Sorangium aterium: one gene and its partner. The protein of the gene in region 1 interacts with the protein of each later gene in a pairwise test. Links are inferred from orthologs where the notes say so. Each region holds a gene or a part of one and is shown on either strand. Other genes may lie near its edges.

Region 1 (3,407 bases):
CTGCCGGCGAAGGACGGCGCGCCCCCGGCGGCGCGCCCTCGGCGCCCGATCGCGCGCCACCTCCGCGCGCTGCAGCTGCTCGCGGGCGCCGCCGTCGTGCTCGTCGCCTCGACCGCCGTCGCGTGGGGCGCGCGCCGCTACATCGTGTCGAGCCCTCGCTTCGCCGTGCGCACGGTGCTCGTCGACGGCGTCCAGCGCCGGACCGCTGAGCAGGTGGCCAGCTCCGGCGGCATCGAGGTGGGCAAGAACATCTTCACGCTCGATCTCGAGCTCGCCGGCGCCTCGATCGCCGCCGACCCCTGGATCGAGAAGGCGACGGTCACGCGCAGGCTCCCCTCGACGATCCACGTCGACGTCGTCGAGCGGGAGGCGCAGGCCATGGTCGCGATCGGCGGCGATCTCTACCTCGCGACGCGCGACGGCGAGCTCTTCAAGGAGCTCGCCGAGGACGACCCTGTCGACCTCCCCATCGTCACGGGGATCACCGGCGAACAGGTGGCGCGGGATCGCCCCGGCGTCGTCATCGCGGTCCGGAGCCTGCTCGACGTGGTCGAGGACCTGGAGCGCGCCGGCGTCGCGCGCCGCTATCCGACCCAGGAGCTCCACGTCGAGCGGGACGGGTCGATCGTCGTCACCATCGGAAAGGAGGCGATCTCGCTCCACCTCGGGCAGCCGCCCTACCGGGACAAGGTCGCCCAGGCGTCGCGGGTGCTCACCGAGCTCGCCCAGCGAAAGGCGAGCGCGTCGGTGATCTTCCTCGACAACGACGCGCACCCCGAGCGCGTCGTGGTGAGGATGAGATGAGCGCCGTCGTGCCCGCTCTCCGCGCCGGCGATCGCCGAGCAAAACTTGGCCGGTGCTGCTGGCTCATGGCAGCGTCGTGCCCGCCTTACACGCGCATGGGGATCGTCCCCGCATGAGGTGGTGCACGCAATGAAGAGCCGGATGGAGACTACTGAGATCGTCGTCGGACTCGACATCGGGACGACCAAGGTCTCGGCGGTCGTTGGCGAGATCGACGCTGATGGGATCACCATCCTCGGGGTGGGGAACGTCCCGTGCCGCGGCCTGCGGAAGGGCGTGGTGAGCAACATCGACTGGACGGTGCGCTCGATCGCCGAGGCGATCGAGGCCGCCCAGACGATGGCGGGCGTCGAGATCCGCACCGTGTATGCCGGCGTCGCGGGCAGCCACATCCGCTGCCAGCAGTCCGACGGCGTCGCCGCGGTCTCCGGCGGCGAGGTCACGCGGCAGGACGTCGAGCGCGTCCTCGAGGGCGCGCGGGCCATCCCGGTCGACGCCGATCGTCAGATCCTGCACGTCCTGCCGCGCGAGTTCACGGTCGACAACCAGGACGGCATCCGCGACCCGGTCGGGATGAGCGGCGTCCGGCTCGGGGTGAAGGTGAACCTGATCACCGCCGCGACCTCGTGCGTGCAGAACGTCGTCCGCTGCGCGGAGCGCTGCGGCCTCACCGTGGCCGACGTGGTGCTGGAGCCGCTCGCGAGCGCCGAGGCGGTCCTCTCCGAGGACGAGAAGGAGATCGGCGTCGCCATCATCGACATCGGCGGCGGTACGACCGACCTGCTCCTCTACGTGGACGGCGGAATCGCGCACGCCAGCGTCATCCCGGCGGGCGGCAACAACGTGACGGCCGACATCGCCGCCGGGCTGCGCACGCCGATGGGCGAGGCGGAGCGGCTGAAGCGCAACGCCGGCTGCGCCCTGGGCCGAATGGTGGGCGACGAGGAGGAGATCGAGGTCCCCGGCGTCGGCGGGCACATGCCGCGCAAGGCGGCGCGCCGCGTCCTGTCGGACATCATCGAGCCGCGCGTCGAGGAGATCTTCGCGGTCATCCGCAAGCGGATCGAGGACACGGGGATGCTCGAGCAGCTCTCGGCCGGCGCGGTGGTCACCGGCGGCGGCGTCCTCATGGAAGGGATGACGGAGTTCGCCGAGGAGATCCTCGGGATGCCCGTGCGCCTCGGCGTGCCGGTCGGCGTGCGAGGCATCACGCAGCTCGTGGCCGGCCCGCAGTACGCGACCGGCGTGGGCCTCGTTCAGTACGGCGCCAACGCACTCGCGCAGGCGCGCGCGCTCACGCCGGTGACGCTCGACGCCGGCCACGCCGGGCGCGCGGAGATCCGTCGCGAGAAGCTCCGCGAGCGCGAGCTGCGCCGAGATGTCGTCGAAGAAATGACGATTGAAAAGAGGTCGAGCGGGAGGTTCTGGAACTGGCTTCGAGCAGCATTCTAGGCATGACGTGGCAAGAGAAAGTTGTTAGAGAATTGGGTTTGAGAGGGTCCGATAGCGCACGGGCGATCCCTCTTGAACGCGAAGTCAAGAGGGTTTGAAGCGCGGTGTTCGAAGGGGAAGAGGCGCCCCTCCGAATGCCGTCCGGAGCGAGGACGTCCTCGCGCACTGAGGGTTCCGCGCCGCTCGACCTCCGCAGGGGTCGGCGCCGGGCCGAGCGGCTAGCTGTACTTCCCCGGGAGGAGTTCATGAGTTTCTCCATCGAGTTTGCCGACGAGCACACCGGGTACGACGCCCGGATCAAGGTCATCGGTTGTGGCGGTTCTGGCGGCAATGCAGTCAACACGATGATCAACTTCGGCCTCGAGGGCGTGGAGTTCATCGTCGTCAACACCGACGCCCAGGCGCTCGGCGCGAGCCTCGCTCCGACCAAGCTCCACATCGGGGCGAGCGTCACGCGTGGTCTCGGCGCGGGCGCCGATCCCGAGAAGGGCCGCAAGGCGGCGCTCGAGGACGTGACGCGCGTCAAGGAGTGCATCCAGGGCGCGGACATGGTGTTCGTCACCGCGGGCATGGGCGGCGGCACGGGCACGGGCGCCGCGCCGGTCATCGCGCAGCTCGCGCGCGAGGAGGGCTGCCTCACCGTCGGCGTCGTGACGAAGCCGTTCTTCTTCGAGGGCAAGCAGCGCTCGCGCCGCGCCGAGCTCGGCCTCGCGATGCTCGCGGAGCACGTCGACACGCTCATCACGATCCCGAACCAGAAGCTCCTCTCGCTGGGCGACGAGGACCTCTCGTTCGTCGAGGCGTTCCGCAAGGCGGACGAGGTGCTCTATCAGGCGATCAAGGGCATCAGCGATCTCATCACGCAGAACGGGATCGTGAACGTCGACTTCGCGGACGTGAAGACGGTGATGTCGAACATGGGCCGCGCGCTCATGGGCACCGGCTGCGCGAAGGGGCAGGGCCGCGCTCGCCTCGCCGCCGAGATGGCCGTCAGCTCGCCGCTGCTCGACGACATCTCGGTCGAGGGCGCGACCGGCGTGCTCATCAACATCGTCGGCGGCCCCGACATGCGGATGCGCGAGATCGAGGAGGCCGCGACGCTCGTGCAGGAGCAGGCGCACGAGGACGCGAACATCATCTTCGGCGCGACG
Region 2 (3,197 bases), on another replicon or contig:
TGAAGGTGAACAGCCCGACCGGCGCGCCGGTGAAGAGATCGAGCAGGTACCCGAGCAGGAACGCGAGCGCGGCGCCCCGCGCGATCGAGTACTCGTGCACCCCCATGAACACGACGAGCGGGAGGAGAAGGCTCGGCGTGGAGCCCGGGATGTTCAGCTTGCCGATGAGCCGGAACAGGTTCGACTGAAGGATCAGCAGGGCGGCCCCCATCGCCAGGAACGCGGAGTTTCTCATCGCGTCACCTCCGCTGCGCCTGGGGGGGCGTCTCCTCCGGCGGCGTCGTCGTCACGATGAGCACCTCCTCCAGCCGCGAGAAATCGACCGCGGGCGCGACGTACACCTGCTGGTAAATGCCGAAGTCGCGGCGGACGACCTGCGTCACGGTCCCGACCGGGATCCCCTTCGGGAAGCGCCGGCCGACGCCGCTCGTCACGAGGAGATCGCCGACCTCGATCTCGTCGGTGCGCTGCACGTACTCGACGCTGCAGGAGTACTTGCTCTCGTCGCCCGTGCCGCGGACGAAGCCGCGCGCACCGGTGCGCTCGACCACCACGTCGACGCCGCTGCCCCCGTCGACGACGAGCCGCACGTCGACCGTGTCGCCGGCGCTCTTCAGCGTGGTGCCGACCACGCCGTCCGCGGAGAGGACCGGCAAGTTGGAGACGATGTCCCGCGCCTCGCGATCGAGCGTGACGCGAACGACCCGGAAGAAATCGTTGGTGCTCTTGCCGACGACCTGGGCGCTCACCACGTCGGTCCGGAGGCTCTGGCGCAGGTCGAGCAGCCTGCGCAGGCGGCGGTTCTCTTCCTCGAGCGCCTCGAGCTTCCGCACCCGCTCTCGTAGGCGGGCGACCTGCGAGGCCTGCCTGGCGTTGTCTTCCTTGACGTCGACCAGGTAGATGTAGTCGCCCCAGAGGTTCGAGATCCCACGCGCCAGCGTCGCGGCCGCGTACTGGATCGGCGCCGCGATGCTGATGATGATCCGGTCGGCGCCCGTGTTCTGCTTGGGGTCGCGCATGCTGGCGCGCAGGAACCAGAACGGCACCGCGAGCGCCAACAGCACGATCACGAAGTCGCGGTAGCGTTTGAGGTTCACCGTGGCTCCCGGACCCAGGTAGTACGAGGCGCCCCGCGAGGCCACCCCTCTCGACGCCGCGCGCGGCGCCCACCCCGGCGCGGGGCGGCTCGCCGCGCGCCGCAAACACCCCCGCCGGCGTGCTCACGGGCGGGACACGAAGACGACCCTCAGCTGATCGTGACCTCTTTCAAGAGCTCGAGGTGATCCAGCGCCTTGCCGCTGCCGAGCACCACGGCGCTGATCGGGTCGTCGCACACCATCACGGGCAACCCCGTCTCCTCGCGGAGGAGCACGTCGAGGTTCTTGAGGAGCGAGCCGCCGCCGGTGAGCACGATGCCCTTGTCGACGATGTCGGCCGCCAGCTCGGGCGGCGTGCGCTCCAGCGCGATGAGCACGGCGTCCACGATGGCGTTCGTCGGCTCGCTCAGCGAGTCGCGGATCTCGTCGGAGTTGACGACGACCGTCTTGGGGATGCCCGCGACCATGTCGCGCCCCTTGACCTCCATCGTGAGCTGCTGCTCGAGCGGGTACGCGTTGCCGATCGTGATCTTGATGCGCTCCGCGGTCTGCTCGCCGATGGCCATGTTGTACTTGCGCTTCATGTAGGCCATGATCGACTCGTCCATCTTGTCGCCGCCGACGCGCACGCTCTGCGAATAGACGATGCCGGCGAGGGAGATCACGGCGACCTCGGTCGTGCCGCCGCCGATGTCGACGACCATGTTGCCGCTCGGCTCGGTGATCGGCAGCCCGGCGCCGATCGCCGCCGCCATCGGCTCCTCGATGAGGTAGACCTCGCGCGCGCCAGCGCCCTCGGCGCTCTCCTTCACCGCCCGCTTCTCGACCTCGGTGATGCCGAAGGGGACGCAGATGATGATGCGCGGCTTGACGAGCGTGCGGCGGTTGTGCGCGCGCGCGATGAAATACCGGAGCATCGCCTCGGTGATCTCGAAGTCGGCGATGACGCCGTCGCGCAGAGGCCGCACCGCCTGGATGTTGCCTGGGGTGCGACCGAGCATCTCCTTCGCCTCGCGGCCGACGGCGAGCACCTTCTTGCCGCCGCGAGCATCGCGCTGGACGGCGACCACCGAGGGCTCGCATGACACGATGCCCTTGCCCTTCACGTAGATGAGCGTGGTTGCGGTGCCGAGATCGATCGCGAGATCGTTCGAGAACAGGCCGTAGAGCCAGTCGAAGATCATCGCTTCGCCCTAGAAAGGAAAGAGGTTAAGCCGAGCACCACGGAGGACGCAGCAACCCGACCCGGGGCCCGCTTGCGTGGGCCCCGGCGGCAGCGGCCAGCGGTGCAGCGTGGCCTAGCCCTTCGAGATCTTGCCTTCTTTGTGCTCGGTGTGCTTGCGCTCGGTCGGGCAGAACTTCTTGATGACGAACTTGTCCGTCATCGTCCGCTTGTTCTTCGTCGTGTGGTAGTTCGCGCGGCCGCAGTTGCCGCACGTCAGCTTGATGATGTCGCGCATCGGAGGTCTCCGAAGACAGGGCCGACCTGTTTCCACAGGCGGCCCTGGTTGAACCTAGGCACGGGCAGCACGGGAAGCGCTAGCACCGCAACCGGCGGGGGGCACCAGAGGACGTGTGCCGGATCAGCGACGCCCGACCGCCCGTCTGGAGGGCGCTACCCTACGAGAAACGATGCAGTTGTCAACCGGGAGCGCTCATTCGTCGTCCCAGTCGTCACCGGTGCGGCCGCGATCCCAGTTCTTGTTGTTGCTGCGCTTGCCAGCACCACCAGCGCCGCCACCGCCACCACCGCCGGGAGGACCATCCCCGTCGTGACTGCCGCGCCGCCGGCGATCATCGAAGGTCTTGCGCGCAGGCGGCGGAGGAGCTCCGCCACCACCACCGGCGAAGCCGCCGCCGCCGCCGCCGAAGCCACCGCCGCCGCCGCCGAAGCCGCCGCCACCACCGCCGAAGCCGCCGCCACCACCGCCGAAGCCGCCCGGGCGGTCCTCGCGCGCCGGCCGCTCACCCTTCGGGTGTGCGAGGTTGACGACGAGCCGTCGACCACGCACGTCCACGCCGCGCAGGGCATCGATCGCGCCGCGCGCTGCCTCGGCGCTCGCCATCGTCACGAAGCCGAAGCCGCGCTTGCGACCGTCA

Evidence for each region. Proteins that work in one complex are often made in the same cells at the same time.
Region 2: the proteins of ftsA (region 1) and POL72_RS45870 interact in binary tests that used the Escherichia coli proteins (3 or more experiments, as listed by UniProt). The link is inferred for Sorangium aterium from one-to-one orthologs.

What each region holds. Positions count from the first base shown.
Region 1 is NZ_JAQNDK010000004.1:1,241,231-1,244,637, forward strand. The notes cover bases 222-3,100. They hold ftsA (cell division protein FtsA), read left to right. Parts: upstream 222-945; coding sequence 946-2,256; downstream 2,257-3,100. Other genes in these bases: POL72_RS36095 (cell division protein FtsQ/DivIB), read left to right, coding at 222-804; ftsZ (cell division protein FtsZ), read left to right, coding at 2,502-3,100. Outside these bases: more of POL72_RS36095, read left to right, coding at 1-221; more of ftsZ, read left to right, coding at 3,101-3,407. UniProt on the Escherichia coli protein: Essential cell division protein that assists in the assembly of the Z ring. May serve as the principal membrane anchor for the Z ring.
Region 2 is NZ_JAQNDK010000006.1:480,563-483,759, reverse strand. Bases 265-3,197 are described here. They hold POL72_RS45870 (rod shape-determining protein), read right to left. Parts: upstream 2,282-3,197; coding sequence 1,247-2,281; downstream 265-1,246. Other genes in these bases: POL72_RS45860 (RNA recognition motif domain-containing protein), read right to left, coding at 2,753-3,197; rpmG (50S ribosomal protein L33), read right to left, coding at 2,396-2,557; mreC (rod shape-determining protein MreC), read right to left, coding at 265-1,097. Outside these bases: POL72_RS45880 (hypothetical protein), read right to left, coding at 1-235; more of mreC, read right to left, coding at 240-264. UniProt on the Escherichia coli protein: Forms membrane-associated dynamic filaments that are essential for cell shape determination. Acts by regulating cell wall synthesis and cell elongation, and thus cell shape.